3 regions of the Streptomyces sp. ATCC 21386 genome follow, and region 1 is predicted to be linked to each of the others. Evidence: riboswitches for the same ligand, from Rfam matches in the RefSeq annotation. Region 1 holds a riboswitch; each other region holds the start of a gene.
The links. A riboswitch is a leader RNA that binds a small molecule or an ion and turns the genes downstream of it on or off. The one in region 1 is predicted to bind thiamine pyrophosphate.
Positions count from the first base shown of each region.

Region 2: it holds a riboswitch for thiamine pyrophosphate, as region 1 does, so the genes downstream of both, thiO (glycine oxidase ThiO) here and GWK25_RS08685 (thiamine ABC transporter substrate binding subunit) in region 1, are expected to answer to the same signal.
Region 3: it holds a riboswitch for thiamine pyrophosphate, as region 1 does, so the genes downstream of both, thiC (phosphomethylpyrimidine synthase ThiC) here and GWK25_RS08685 (thiamine ABC transporter substrate binding subunit) in region 1, are expected to answer to the same signal.

Region 1 is NZ_JAAVVL010000001.1:1,970,373-1,974,726, reverse strand. Features, by position in the region: gene GWK25_RS08690 (iron ABC transporter permease) at 1-914, opposite strand, end outside; gene GWK25_RS08685 (thiamine ABC transporter substrate binding subunit) at 1,094-2,173, opposite strand; TPP riboswitch at 2,265-2,372, opposite strand; gene rlmN (23S rRNA (adenine(2503)-C(2))-methyltransferase RlmN) at 2,396-3,502, opposite strand; gene GWK25_RS08675 (IS1182 family transposase) at 3,832-4,354, opposite strand, start outside.
Region 2 is NZ_JAAVVL010000001.1:7,203,259-7,207,612, forward strand. Features, by position in the region: gene GWK25_RS30975 (NAD(P)/FAD-dependent oxidoreductase) at 1-1,189, opposite strand, end outside; gene GWK25_RS30980 (hypothetical protein) at 1,222-1,581, opposite strand; TPP riboswitch at 1,634-1,745, shown strand; gene thiO (glycine oxidase ThiO) at 1,743-2,918, shown strand; gene thiS (sulfur carrier protein ThiS) at 2,933-3,133, shown strand; gene GWK25_RS30995 (thiazole synthase) at 3,138-3,932, shown strand; gene pknB (Stk1 family PASTA domain-containing Ser/Thr kinase) at 4,096-4,354, shown strand, end outside.
Region 3 is NZ_JAAVVL010000001.1:9,700,706-9,705,059, forward strand. Features, by position in the region: gene thiC (phosphomethylpyrimidine synthase ThiC) at 192-2,018, opposite strand; TPP riboswitch at 2,011-2,167, opposite strand; gene GWK25_RS41770 (YibE/F family protein) at 2,239-3,753, shown strand; gene GWK25_RS41775 (SsgA family sporulation/cell division regulator) at 3,783-4,220, opposite strand; gene GWK25_RS41780 (IclR family transcriptional regulator) at 4,319-4,354, opposite strand, start outside.

The DNA.
Region 1 (4,354 bases):
CCAGGTGCGTCGAGCGACCGCTCCACCAGCACGCCCAACGGCAGCAGGATCAGCACGACGACGGTCACGAGGACCGCGCCCAGCAGTGCCCACTGCCCGGCCCCGCGCGGTCGCCGGGCGGTGAGCGAGGCGTCCACCAGGCGCAGGGCGGTCTCCCGCCGCCGTACGGTCCAGGCGTGCACGGCGAGGATCAGCCCGACCGCGGCGAACTGCACCAGCGTCAGTACGGCGGCGGTGGACAGGTCGAAGATCTCCGAGGTCTGCCGGTAGATCTCCACTTCGAGGGTGGAGAACGTCGGTCCGCCGAGGATCTGCACCACCCCGAACGAGGTGAAGGTGAAGAGGAAGACCATCAGCGCGGCGGCGGCCACGGCGGGCGCGAGCGCCGGGAGGGTCACCTTGCGCCAGGCCGCGAACGGGGAGGCGCCGAGCATCCGCGCGGCCTCCTCCTGCCGCGGGTCGAGCTGCGACCAGAGCCCGCCGACGGTCCGTACGACGACCGCGTAGTTGAAGAACACATGGGCGAGGAGGATCGCCCAGACCGTCGTGTCCAGCCTCATGCCCCACAGCTCGTCGAAGAGCCCGCCGCGCCCGACCAGCGCGAGGAACGCGGTCCCGACGACCACGGTCGGCAGGACGAACGGCACGGTCACGACCGCCCGCAGGAGTTCCTTGCCCCTGAAATCGAAGCGCGCGAACACATACGCGCCGGGGAGCGCGATCACCAGCGTGAGCGCGGTCGAGACGAGCGCCTGCCAGGTGGTGAACCAGAGCACGTGCCGGATCCCGGCGTCCGCCAGCACCTCCCCGATCCGCCCGAGGTGCCAGGTGCCGTCCGCCTTGAGCCCCCGGACGACGATCGCGGCGACGGGGTGGGCGAAGAAGACCCCGAAGAAGACGACGGGCAGCGCCATGAGACCGAGCCGAGCCGCCCCGCCCGACCGACCGGGACGGGGTGAACGGGGTCGACGGGACGGACGAGATCGACGCGCTGCGACCTGGACCGACCCGACGTCCCCACCCGAACCGGCGCCCTCGGCCGTCTCGGCTGCCTCAACCGCCTTGGCCGCCTTGACTGCCTCAGCAGCCTTGGCTACTTCAGTACGAGGGAGGTCCACGACTTGACCCACTGGTCGCGGTTCTCGGCGATCTTCTCCGGCGCCATGGTCTCGGGGTCCTTCGCCGCGGGCCCGTACTCGGTGAACTCGGCCGGCACGGACGCCCCCTCGACGACCGGGTACACGAACATGTTGAGCGGCATGTCCTCCTGGAACCGCTTCGAGATCAGGAAGTCGATCAGCGCCTTGCCGCCCTCGGCGTTCTTCGCGTTGCTCAGCAGCCCAGCGAACTCGATCTGCCGGAAGCAGGTGCCCTCGGCGACCCCGGTCGGCGCGGTCTTCGGGCGCGGGTCCGCGTAGACGACCTCGGCGGGCGGCGAGGAGGCGTACGAGACGACGAGCGGCCGGTCGCCCCCGGCCTTCTTGCCGTCCGTCGATCCGGAGAACTCCTGGTAGTACGCCTGCTCCCAGCCGTCGACGACCTTCACCCCGTTGGCCTTGAGCTTCTCCCAGTAGCCCTCCCAGCCTCCGTCGCCGTACTTCGCGGCCGTACCGAGGACGAAGCCGAGCCCAGGCGAGGAGGTGGAGGCGTTCTCGGTGACGAGGAGGTCCTTGTACTCGGGCTTGATCAGATCGTCGAAGGTCTTCGGCGGCTCGATCTTGTTCTTCTCGAAGTACGCCTTGTCGTAGTTGACGCAGATGTCACCGGAGTCGATGGGCGTGACCCGGTGCTCGTCCTTGTCCAGCTGGTACTCGGCCCCGACCTTGTCGAGCCCCTTCGCCTCGTACTGCTGGAAGAGGCCGTTGTCGAGGGCGCGCGAGAGCAGCGTGTTGTCGACGCCGAAGAAGACGTCGCCCTGCGGGTTGTCCTTGGTCAGGATGGCCTGGTTGACGGCCTGCCCGGCGTCGCCGCTCTTCAGCACCTTGACCTTGTACCCGGACTCCTTCTCGAACGCCTTCAGCACGTCCTTGGAGTAGGCGAAGGAGCCGTGGCTGACGAGGGTGACGGTCTTGGAGTCGCCGGCACCGGTGTCGTCCGAGGACGAGCCGCACGCGGACAGCGTGACGAGCCCGAGGCCGACGACGAGAACCGTTGCTCTCCTGGTGATGCCCACTGAATTCAATCCTCCTGGAAGTGACCAGGAAGAGACGCGGCCCCGCCCGGGACCCTTGTCGATTCGAGGGCTCCCGGGCAGGGCGCAACAGCTTGAGTGATGACCGAACTTCCTACCCAGAATGACCTGGGCGAGGTTCAGAGGGTCTGCGGCCCGGATGCCGCACTCTCAGCGCTGTGGCGCTCCCCTGTCGGAATATGGATATGTACGTACGGGCTCAGACTACCTCTCGGTCGCCGCGAGCTGACCGCACGCCCCGTCGATCTCCTGGCCCCGGGTGTCCCGGATGGTCACCGGCACGCCGTGGGCGGCGATGGCCTCGACGAACGCCTTCTCGTCCTCGGGCCGGGAGGCGGTCCACTTGGAGCCCGGGGTGGGGTTCAGCGGGATCAGGTTCACATGCACCGGCTTGCCCTTGAGCAGCCGGCCCAGCCGGTCACCGCGCCACGCCTGGTCGTTGATGTCCCGGATCAGCGCGTACTCGATGGACAGCCGACGCCCGGACTTGGCCGCGTACTCCCACCCGGCGTCCAGGACCTCGCGCACCTTCCACCGGGTGTTCACGGGGACGAGGGTGTCGCGCAGTTCGTCGTCCGGGGCGTGCAGGGAGATGGCGAGCCGGCACTTGAAGCCCTCGTCGGAGAACCGGTGGATGGCGGGCACCAGTCCGACCGTGGACACGGTGATGCCGCGCTGCGACAGCCCCAGCCCGTCCGGCTCCGGATCGGTGAGCCGGCGAATGGCCCCGACGACCCGGTTGTAGTTGGCGAGCGGCTCGCCCATCCCCATGAAGACGATGTTGGACAGCCGCGCGGGCCCGCCGGGAATCTCACCGTCCCTGAGGGCCCTCATCCCGTCCACGATCTGATGGACGATCTCGGCGGTGGACAGATTCCGGTCCAGCCCGGCCTGTCCGGTCGCGCAGAACGGACAGTTCATCCCGCATCCGGCCTGCGAGCTGATGCACATGGTGACCCGGTCCGGGTACCGCATCAGCACCGACTCCACGAGCGTCCCGTCGAACAGCCGCCACAGCGTCTTGCGGGTGGTCTCCTGGTCCGTCGACAGATGCCGCACGACCGTCATCAGCTCAGGAAGCAGCGCCTCCTGGAGCTTCGTCCGCGCACCCGCGGGGATGTCGGTCCACTGCTCCGGGTCGTGCGCGTACCGCGCGAAGTAGTGCTGGGACAGCTGCTTGGCGCGAAACGGCTTCTCCCCGATCGCGGCAACAGCCTCCTTCCGCTCCGCAGGCGAAAGATCAGCAAGATGCCGCGGCGGCTTCTTGGCTCCGCGGGGGGCGACGAATGTGAGTTCTCCGGGCTTCGGCATAACCCGTCAAGTGTCGCAGATCAATCTGTATGGCCCGGGCCAGTCGTCGGCTCAGAAGATTCCGCCCACCACGCTCACGACCCACGCGCCGTAGTTCTTCCAGCGATGTGACATCCGGCAGTACAGCCGCGGCCTGCGTCGGCCCGCCTGGTCGATGAGTGTCTGGCACCAGCGGCACGGCAGATCGCCGTGATATCTGCCGTCGTCCCCCACCCGCGCTCTCCCCATGGACACGGATCCTATCGATGTCCGCCGATCTCGCGAGGGGCTGTGGCAAAGGGCCCCGCCCTGGAACCAGGACGCTGTTGGTAAATCCGCCCCGCTGGATCTCATTCAGCGGGGCGGAGTGCTGCGAAGGGTGAGGTGCGGGTGCGGGCGAGCGGTCTGCCGGTGAGCCAGGCATCGATGCGGGCGAGGTTGATGGCGGCGCCGGTGAAGTGGTGTTGCAGCCGGGTTTTGGCGAGGCCGCGGTAGCGGGATCTGCGCAGGCCGAATGCCTGGACGCCTTGGGAGATGGTGCCCTCGACGCCGGCGCGGTGTCCGTAGCGGCGGCGCCAGTGGTGGGTGTCCTGCTCGGTGCGGGCCTGCTGGAGGATCTCGTGTTCGGCTTTGGGGCGCAGGGTCAGATTGCGGCCGGTTTCGGCGGTGGTGCAGGAAGTCCGCAGTTCACAGGGGGTGCAGTGGCGTTCGGCGAAGCGGACGCGGGTGACCGGGGTGCCGCGGTGGCTCTGGGCGTCTCTCCACTGGACGCTGGTGTGGCCGCCGGGGCAGACGGCCTGGCGTTGCTCCCAGTCGACGGTGAAGCGCGTGCTGTCGAAGACGTCGCCGGTTGCCTGTTGCCGGATGGTGTTC
Region 2 (4,354 bases), 5.2 Mb from region 1:
GCAGCAGCGGATCCATCGGGGTGCCCGCCTCGATCAGGCGGCGGCCCTGGGCCAGGTCGCGGGGGCGGCCCACGGCCAGCAGGGCGACCAGGCGGGTCTCCCGGAGCCAGCACACCGACCAGGCGGCGCCGGTCGGGTCGCCGCGCCGGACCATGGTGTCGGCGGAGGCGTGGTCCCCGGCGTACTGGACGAACCGGCCGAACTGCTCGGACCAGAAGTACGGGACGGGGTCGTAGGGCCCGGGGGTCTCGCCGACGATGTTCGCCGCGACCGTGCGGGGGCCCTGGAGGGCGTTGTCCCAGTGGTGGACGAGCAGGCGCCGGCCGTACCTGCCCGAGGGGAAGGAGGCGCAGTCGCCGACGGCGTAGACATCCGGCGCGGAGGTGCGCAGATGGTCGTCGGCCACCACCTCGCCGTGGGCGCCGAGCTCGATGCCGGAGCCCTTCAGCCAGGCCGTGGCGGGGCGCGCGCCGATGCCGACGACGACCGCGCCCGCCGGGACCAGGGTGCCGTCGTCCAGGACCACCGTCCCGGGCTCGACGCGCGCCACGCGCGCGTGGGTGCGCAGGGTGGCGCCGCTGTCGGCGTACCAGGCGGTCATCGGGGCGGCCACCTCCGCGGGGAGCGCGCCCGCGAGCGGGCGGTCCGCCGCCTCGACGACCGTGACCGCGCAGCCCGCCTCGCGCGCGGCCGTGGCGAACTCCGCGCCGATCCAGCCCGCGCCCACGACCACGATGTCGTGCTGCCGTGCCAGCACGGGCCGCAGCCGCTCGGCGTCGTCCAGGGTGCGCAGCAGATGCACCCCGGGCACCCCCTCGACGCCCGGCAGCCGGACCGGTTCGGCGCCGGTCGCGACGACGAGGACGTCGTACGGGACGGGCCCGGCGGCCGTGTCGAGTTCGTGGCCGGCGGGGCGCAGGCCGGTGACCTCGCGGCCCAGCCGGAGGTCGATGCCGAGCGCCTCGAAGTCGACGTCGAAGGCGGAGCCCTCGGCGTTGCCGAGCAGGACGGCCTTGGACAGCGGCGGCCGGTCGTACGGCTGGTGCGGCTCGGCGCCGAGCAGGATCACGTCGCCGGTGAAGCCCTGTTCCCGCAGGGCGACCGCCGTCTGCACGCCCGCCATTCCCGCGCCCACCACGACCACGCGCCGCGCCGGTGATCCGCCCCTCAGCTGCGTCTGCTCGCTCACCCGATCACCATAGACAACTGATATTCGGTCAGTCAGGGGGTGGGGTCCGTCGGCTCGTCGACCTGCTCCACCACGCTCGTCCCGCTGCCGGTCCGCGACTCCCACTCCCAGGTCTCCTCCAGCCGGACCCGCCCGTCGGGCAGTTCGACGACGAGGGACACGCAGTGCCCCGAGGCGGTCGTCCCGTCGGTCTTCAACTGCACATAGCGGAAGTCCAGCCGGTCCCCCGCCCGCGTGCCCACGAGCCGGCCGCGCACGACGTCGCCGCCCGCGTAGTCGGCCCAGACCTCGCCGTCCTCCTCGTGGTACGTGAACCGGGTGCGGGTGCCCACCTGACCTGGGGCTTGGTCGGCGACGGGGGCGAGGACGAGACCGTCGAGCGAGCGGGCCATGGGCACGGGCTCCCTTACTGAGGCGATCGGCGGGGGCTAGGGTGGGCCACCGTAGAGCACTCGCGGGAGCCCGGACGCACCGGGCTGAGAGGGAGGCTGGCGGCCTCCGACCGTACGAACCTGATCCGGGTCATGCCGGCGAAGGGAGGGGCTGGACGCCCATGTCGCGTACGCACACGTCAGACGTCCTCGTCGTGGGGGGCGGAATCATCGGTCTCGTCACGGCGTGGCGGTCCGCGCAGCGCGGGTTCGCCACGGCCGTCGTCGATCCCGAGCCCGGCGGCGGGGCCGCGCGGGTGGCGGCCGGGATGCTCGCCGCCGTGACCGAACTGCACTACGGCGAGCAGACGCTGCTGGGGCTCAACCTGGAGTCCGCGCGCCGCTATCCGGACTTCGCCGCCGAGCTCACCGAGGTCACCGGCCTCGACCTCGGCTACCGCCGCTCGGGCACCCTCGCCGTCGCGCTCGACGCCGACGACCGCGCCCATCTGCGCGAACTGCACGCCCTGCAACGCCGCTCGGGCCTCGACTCGGAGTGGCTGAGCGGACGGGAGTGCCGTCGCCTGGAACCGATGCTCGCGCCCGGCGTGCGTGGCGGGCTGCGGGTCGACGGGGACCACCAGGTCGACCCGAGGCGGCTCTCCGCGGCCCTGGTGAGGGCCTGCGAACGCGCCGGGGTGGTGTTCCACCGGAGCTGGGCCGAGGAGCTGTCGGTGGCCCGGGAGCGGGCCACGGGGGTCCGCACCGGCGCGGGCGACCGGCTGGACGCCGGGCACACCGTCCTCGCCGGGGGCAGCCTCAGCGGGCGGCTCGCCGGGGTCCCGGCCGAAGTGCGGCCGCCGGTGCGGCCGGTGAAGGGGCAGGTGCTGCGGCTGACCGTCCCGAAGCCGTACGCGCCCTTCCTGAGCCGTACCGTGCGGGCCGTGGTGCGCGGCAGCCAGGTCTATCTGGTGCCGCGCGAGAACGGCGAACTCGTCGTCGGCGCGACCAGCGAGGAACAGGGCTGGGACACGACGGTCACCGCGGGCGGGGTGTACGAACTGCTGCGGGACGCCCACGAACTCGTGCCCGGGATCACCGAACTACCGCTCACCGAGACCCGCGCGGGACTACGGCCCGCCTCCCCCGACAACGCCCCGCTCCTCGGCCCGAGCGGACTGGACGGTCTGCTCCTCGCGACGGGCCACTACCGCAACGGGGTGCTGCTCACGCCGGTCACCGGCGACGTCCTGGCCGAGGTGCTGACCACCGGTGAACTGCCGGCGGAGGCACGCGACTTCACCCCCTTGCGGTTCCGCGCCGGCGCGGCCCGCGAACTCCTGGAGCAGCCCGTATGAGCACCACCGGGACCCTGACCGTGTCCGTCAACGGGGAGCGGCGGCAGATCGCCCCCGGCACGGCCCTCGACGCGATCGTGCGGACGCTCACGCCGTCCGTCTCCGGGGTCGCCGCCGCTCTCAACGAAACCGTCGTCCCGCGCGCGCGGTGGACGACCACCGCCCTCGCCGAGGGGGACCGTGTCGAGGTCCTCACCGCCGTCCAAGGAGGCTGATCCCATGGCAGACGACCCCTTCGTCCTCGGCGGTACGACCTACGCGTCCCGTCTGATCATGGGCACCGGCGGCGCGAGCGGCCTGGACGTCCTGGAGCGCGCGCTGGTGGCCTCCGGCACGGAGCTGACCACGGTCGCGATGCGCCGGGTGAACGCCGACGTGCACGGCTCGGTGCTGTCGGTGCTCGACCGGCTCGGCATCCGGGTGCTGCCCAACACGGCCGGCTGCTTCACGGCGGGCGAGGCCGTGCTGACGGCCCGCCTCGCGCGTGAGGCGCTCGGTACGTCCCTGGTCAAGCTGGAGGTCATCGCCGACGAGCGCACCCTGCTGCCGGACCCGATCGAACTCCTCGACGCCGCCGAGACGCTCGTCGACGACGGTTTCACGGTGCTGCCGTACACGAACGACGACCCCGTGCTCGCGCGCAAGCTCCAGGACGTGGGCTGTGCCGCGATCATGCCGCTCGGGTCGCCCATCGGCTCCGGGCTCGGCATCCGCAACCCGCACAACTTCCAGCTGATCGTCGAGCACGCGCGCGTGCCGGTGATCCTGGACGCCGGCGCGGGGACGGCGTCGGACGTCGCGCTGGCGATGGAGCTGGGGTGCGCGGGCGTCATGCTCGCCTCCGCGGTGACCCGGGCGCAGGAGCCGGTCCTGATGGCCGAGGGCATGCGGCACGCGGTGGAGGCCGGACGGCTGGCGTACCGGGCGGGCCGCATCCCCCGCCGTCACTTCGCGGAGGCCTCGTCGCCCGGCGAGGGACTGGCGCGGCTGGATCCGGAACGCCCCGCGTTCTGAGGCGGAGCTCACGCCGCCCCACCCCTCACTCGAACAGTCGAACGAGTTCCGTCGGAGACCCGCTCGTCACAGCCCTCCGGTCTCGGTCACAGCTCTGCTGCAGTACGTCTCCCGGCTCCCGGGACCCGTGGGCCTGTCGGCGGCGGCTCGTACACTCACCTGCGTGGACACGACCCTTCAGGACCCGCTTGTCGGCCAGGTGCTCGACGGTCGGTATCGAGTCGAGGCGCGGATCGCCGTCGGCGGGATGGCCACGGTCTACAGGACCGTGGACACCCGCCTCGACCGCGTGCTCGCGCTCAAGGTGATGCATCCGACGCTGGCCGCGGACCGGACGTTCGTCGAGCGGTTCATCCGGGAGGCGAAGTCGGTGGCCCGGCTCTCCCACCCGAACGTGGTGGGGGTCTACGACCAGGGCACCG
Region 3 (4,354 bases), 7.7 Mb from region 1:
AGGCCACCGCCCACACCGCGGCAGCGGGCTCTCCCGGCAACGGCCGGAAGAGCACCGCTCGTCGCCCGGGGACCGCGGTCCGCACGCAAGCACGAGGCACCGCGTCCAGGCAGCAGGAGCCACGACCGAGCCCCGGTCCCTCGGCCGTACGTGAACGCTCCCGCCGCCGTGCCCCGATCCCTCGTCGCCCCTCAGTCCGCCATCGGCAGATAGACCCGGTTCCCCGCCTCGGCGAACTCCTTGGACTTCTGGGCCATACCCGCCTCGATGTCGGCCCGGGAACCACCGTGCTCACGACGGATGTCCTGGGAGATCTTCATCGAGCAGAACTTCGGACCGCACATGGAGCAGAAGTGAGCCGTCTTGGCCGGCTCCGCCGGGAGGGTCTCGTCGTGGAACTCGCGGGCCGTATCGGGGTCGAGGGCCAGGTTGAACTGGTCCTCCCAGCGGAACTCGAAGCGAGCGTCCGACAACGCGTCGTCCCACTCCTGTGCGCCCGGGTGCCCCTTGGCGAGGTCCGCCGCGTGGGCCGCGATCTTGTAGGTGATGACGCCGGTCTTCACGTCGTCGCGATTGGGCAGTCCCAAGTGCTCCTTGGGCGTGACGTAGCAGAGCATCGCCGTGCCCCACCACGCGATCATCGCGGCGCCTATGCCCGAGGTGATGTGGTCGTACGCCGGTGCGACGTCCGTCGTCAGCGGGCCGAGCGTATAGAACGGAGCCTCATCGCAGATCTCCTGCTGCAGGTCGATGTTCTCCTTGATCTTGTGCATCGGGACATGGCCCGGGCCTTCGATCATGGTCTGTACGTGGAAACGCTTCGCCGTCCGGTTGAGTTCCCCGAGCGTGCGCAACTCCGCGAACTGGGCCTCGTCGTTGGCGTCGGCGATGGAACCGGGCCGCAGGCCGTCACCGAGGGAGTAGGTGACGTCGTAGGCGGCGAGGATCTCGCACAGTTCCTCGAAGTTCTCGTAGAGGAACGACTCCTTGTGGTGGGCGAGACACCAGGCCGCCATGATCGAACCACCGCGCGAGACGATGCCGGTCTTGCGGTTCGCGGTGAGCGGCACATACGCGAGGCGCACACCCGCGTGGACCGTCATGTAGTCCACGCCCTGTTCGGCCTGCTCGATGACGGTGTCCTTGTAGATCTCCCAGGTGAGCTCCTCGGCCTTGCCGTCGACCTTCTCCAGCGCCTGGTACAGCGGCACCGTGCCGATGGGGACGGGGGAGTTGCGCAGCACCCACTCGCGGGTGGTGTGGATGTTCCGGCCGGTGGACAGGTCCATGACCGTGTCGGCGCCCCAGCGGGTCGCCCAGGTCATCTTCTCGACCTCCTCCTCGATGGAGGAGGTGACCGCGGAGTTGCCGATGTTGGCGTTGACCTTCACCAGGAACCGCTTCCCGATGATCATCGGCTCGATCTCGGGGTGATTGACGTTAGCGGGCAGTACGGCCCGGCCTGCGGCGATCTCCTCGCGGACGACCTCCGGCGAGACGTTCTCCCGAACGGCCACGTACTCCATCTCGGGTGTGATCTCCCCGCGTCGTGCGTACGCGAGTTGGGTCACGGCCTGGCCGTCGCGGCTCCGGCGCGGCTGGCGCGGCCGCCCCGGGAACACCGCGTCGAGGTTGCGCAGCCCGCCGCGTGGCGAGGTGTGCTTGATCCCGTCGTCCTCGGGGCGGACGGGACGGCCCGCGTACTCCTCAGTGTCTCCCCTGGCGATGATCCAGTTCTCGCGCAGGGGGAGCAGTCCCCGCCTGACGTCGGTCTCCGCGGTCGGATCGGTGTACGGACCGGAGGTGTCGTACAGGGTGACGGACTGTCCGTTGGTGAGATGCACCTGGCGGACCGGCACCCGCAGATCGGGGCGTGAGCCCTCGATGTACGCCTTGTGCCAGCCGATGGACTTCCCGGCCTCCAGGGGCTGTTCACCCTGGCTGTTCTCACCCGGGGACGCGGCGGATGCCCCGTCCGTCTGGCTGGAGGCAGGCGTGCGTGTGTCCTCGATGGTCATGAGACCTACTCCCTACGCCGGCATTACCCGGTAACAGGTTCAGCGGTCGACGCAGCAATTTCCGCCCGACGATGTTCCACGTGAAACATCGCGTCTGCGGAGGTCAGCGCCCTCTCAGCCCGGTGCTCCGAGCTCCCGCGTGTGCAAAGGTGCCTCCACGCTAGCGGCAGATGTGGCGCGGTGAACAGTGGGCATCGCTCGTTCTTGCGATGATCGGTCGGTGACCACGACGCAGCAGCCCCCGCCTCCGCCCCACGAGCCGCCCCACGGCCATGGCCCTGGAAACGGCCATGGCCGTGGCTCCGACGGTGGCCATGGATACGGCTCCGGAGGCGGCCACGGCTCCGGCGGCGGCCCTGGCTCTGGAGGGGGACACGGCTCCGGCGGGGGACACGGCTCCGGCGGAGGGCACGACCAAGGCCCGTCCTCCGGTGGCGGCCACGGCCATTCGCACAGCCATGGCCACGGTCCCGCCGCGCCCGTGTCGCAGCACCTGCGCAAGGTCATCGCGGCGGTGCTGATCCCCTTCGCGACCGCGGTCGTCGTGGGTCTCGTCGTGCTCTGGCCCGGCGGCGCCCCGGCCCACGAACGCACCGGGGTGGGCTTCGACCGACAGACACAGCAGGCCACCGTCACCAAGGTCGAAGAGGTCAGCTGTTCGTCGGTGAACGCCTCGGGCGGGACCCCGACCGGCGACACGTCCACCGCCGAGGGCTCGTCGGCCCAGCAGCAGGCGAACGGCACCTGCAAGAAGGCCACGGTCCGGGTCGACACCGGTGACGACAAGGGCCGTACCTTCACCGAGATCGTCCAGCCCGACCAGTCACGGCAGTTGGAGCAGGGCCAGGAGGTCGTGGTCGCCTACGAACCCGCCGCGCCCAAGGATTTGCAGTACTCGGTGACCGATGTGAACCGGAAGTTCCCGATGGTGCTGCTCGCCGGGATCTTCGCACTCGCCGTGGTGGCCGTGGGCCGGATGCGCGGTCTCATGGCCCTGGTGGCGCTGGCCATCAGCTTCCTGGTGCTGACCCTCTTCATCCTGCCGGCCATCCTGCAGGGTTCGAACCCGCTGGTGGTGGCGGTGGTCGGGGCGAGCGCCATCATGCTCATCGCCCTCTACATGTGCCACGGGCTCTCGGCCCGGACCTCCGTGGCGGTGATCGGCACCCTGATCTCGCTGCTGTTGATCGGCCTGTTGGGTTCGGGTTTCATCGGCTCGGCCTACCTGACCGGCAACACGGACGACAACACCGGTCTGATCCATGGGCTGTACCCGACGATCGACATGAGCGGCCTGTTGCTCGCGGGCGTCATCATCGGCTCGCTCGGCGTGCTCGACGACGTGACGGTCACCCAGACGTCGGCGGTGTGGGAGCTGCACGAGGCCAATCCGATGATGGGCTGGCGGAACCTGTACCGCGCGGGCATCCGGATCGGCCGCGACCACATCGCATCGGTGGTCAACACTCTCGTTCTGGCCTATGCCGGTGCCGCGCTGCCGCTGCTCCTGCTCTTCTCGATCGCGCAGAGCAGTGTCGGCACGGTCGCCAACAGCGAGCTCGTCGCGGAGGAGATCGTGCGCACGCTCGTCGGCTCGATCGGCCTGGTCGCATCGGTGCCGGTGACCACCGCGCTGGCCGCCCTGGTCGTCTCCGCCGACCGTCCGAACAGCGCCGAAGCTGCGTCCGCCTCCGCTCCGGCCCGTGGTGGAAGGGGGCGCCGCCGCAAGCGCTGAAGCGTTACGTCACCCCGGCGCCGTAACGTTCAGCCCGCGCTCTGCTCCTCGGCCAGGATGCGGTCCAGCGCCTCGTCGAGCAGGGCGTCGAAGTCGGCGAGGGAACGCTCCTGCCCCAGCGGCACGATCTTGTCCGTGCGGTCCAGGAAGGCCACCAGCGGCGCCGTGCCGACCCGGAACATCGCCTGGTCGCTCCCCACCTGCAGGCGGATCAGGACCTCGCCGAACGTCTCCGGGTCGGCGGGCGCGATGTGGACGTCCCCGTCCCCGCACGGCCGCCCGACTCCGTCGATGAGCAACTCCCGCCCGAACGCCCAGGTCACCGGGGCATCTCCGGGCAGATGAAAGGTCAGCCGCACGGCGTAGGGATCACAGGTCTCGTAACGCAGCTCCACCGGAATACGGAAGGAGAGTTCTTCCGAGACGAGGAAGCTCATCATGACCTCTGCCTGTACCGACTCGCGCATCGCCTACCCCGCCGTGATCGTCGACTGGCCAGGAATCATCCGCCTGACACCCCTGGAAGTTTGCTGAAAGTACACGAGAGATCACAAGGAGTGATTTTTCAGATGCTGATAGAGATCGCGAGTGTCCCTAGCAG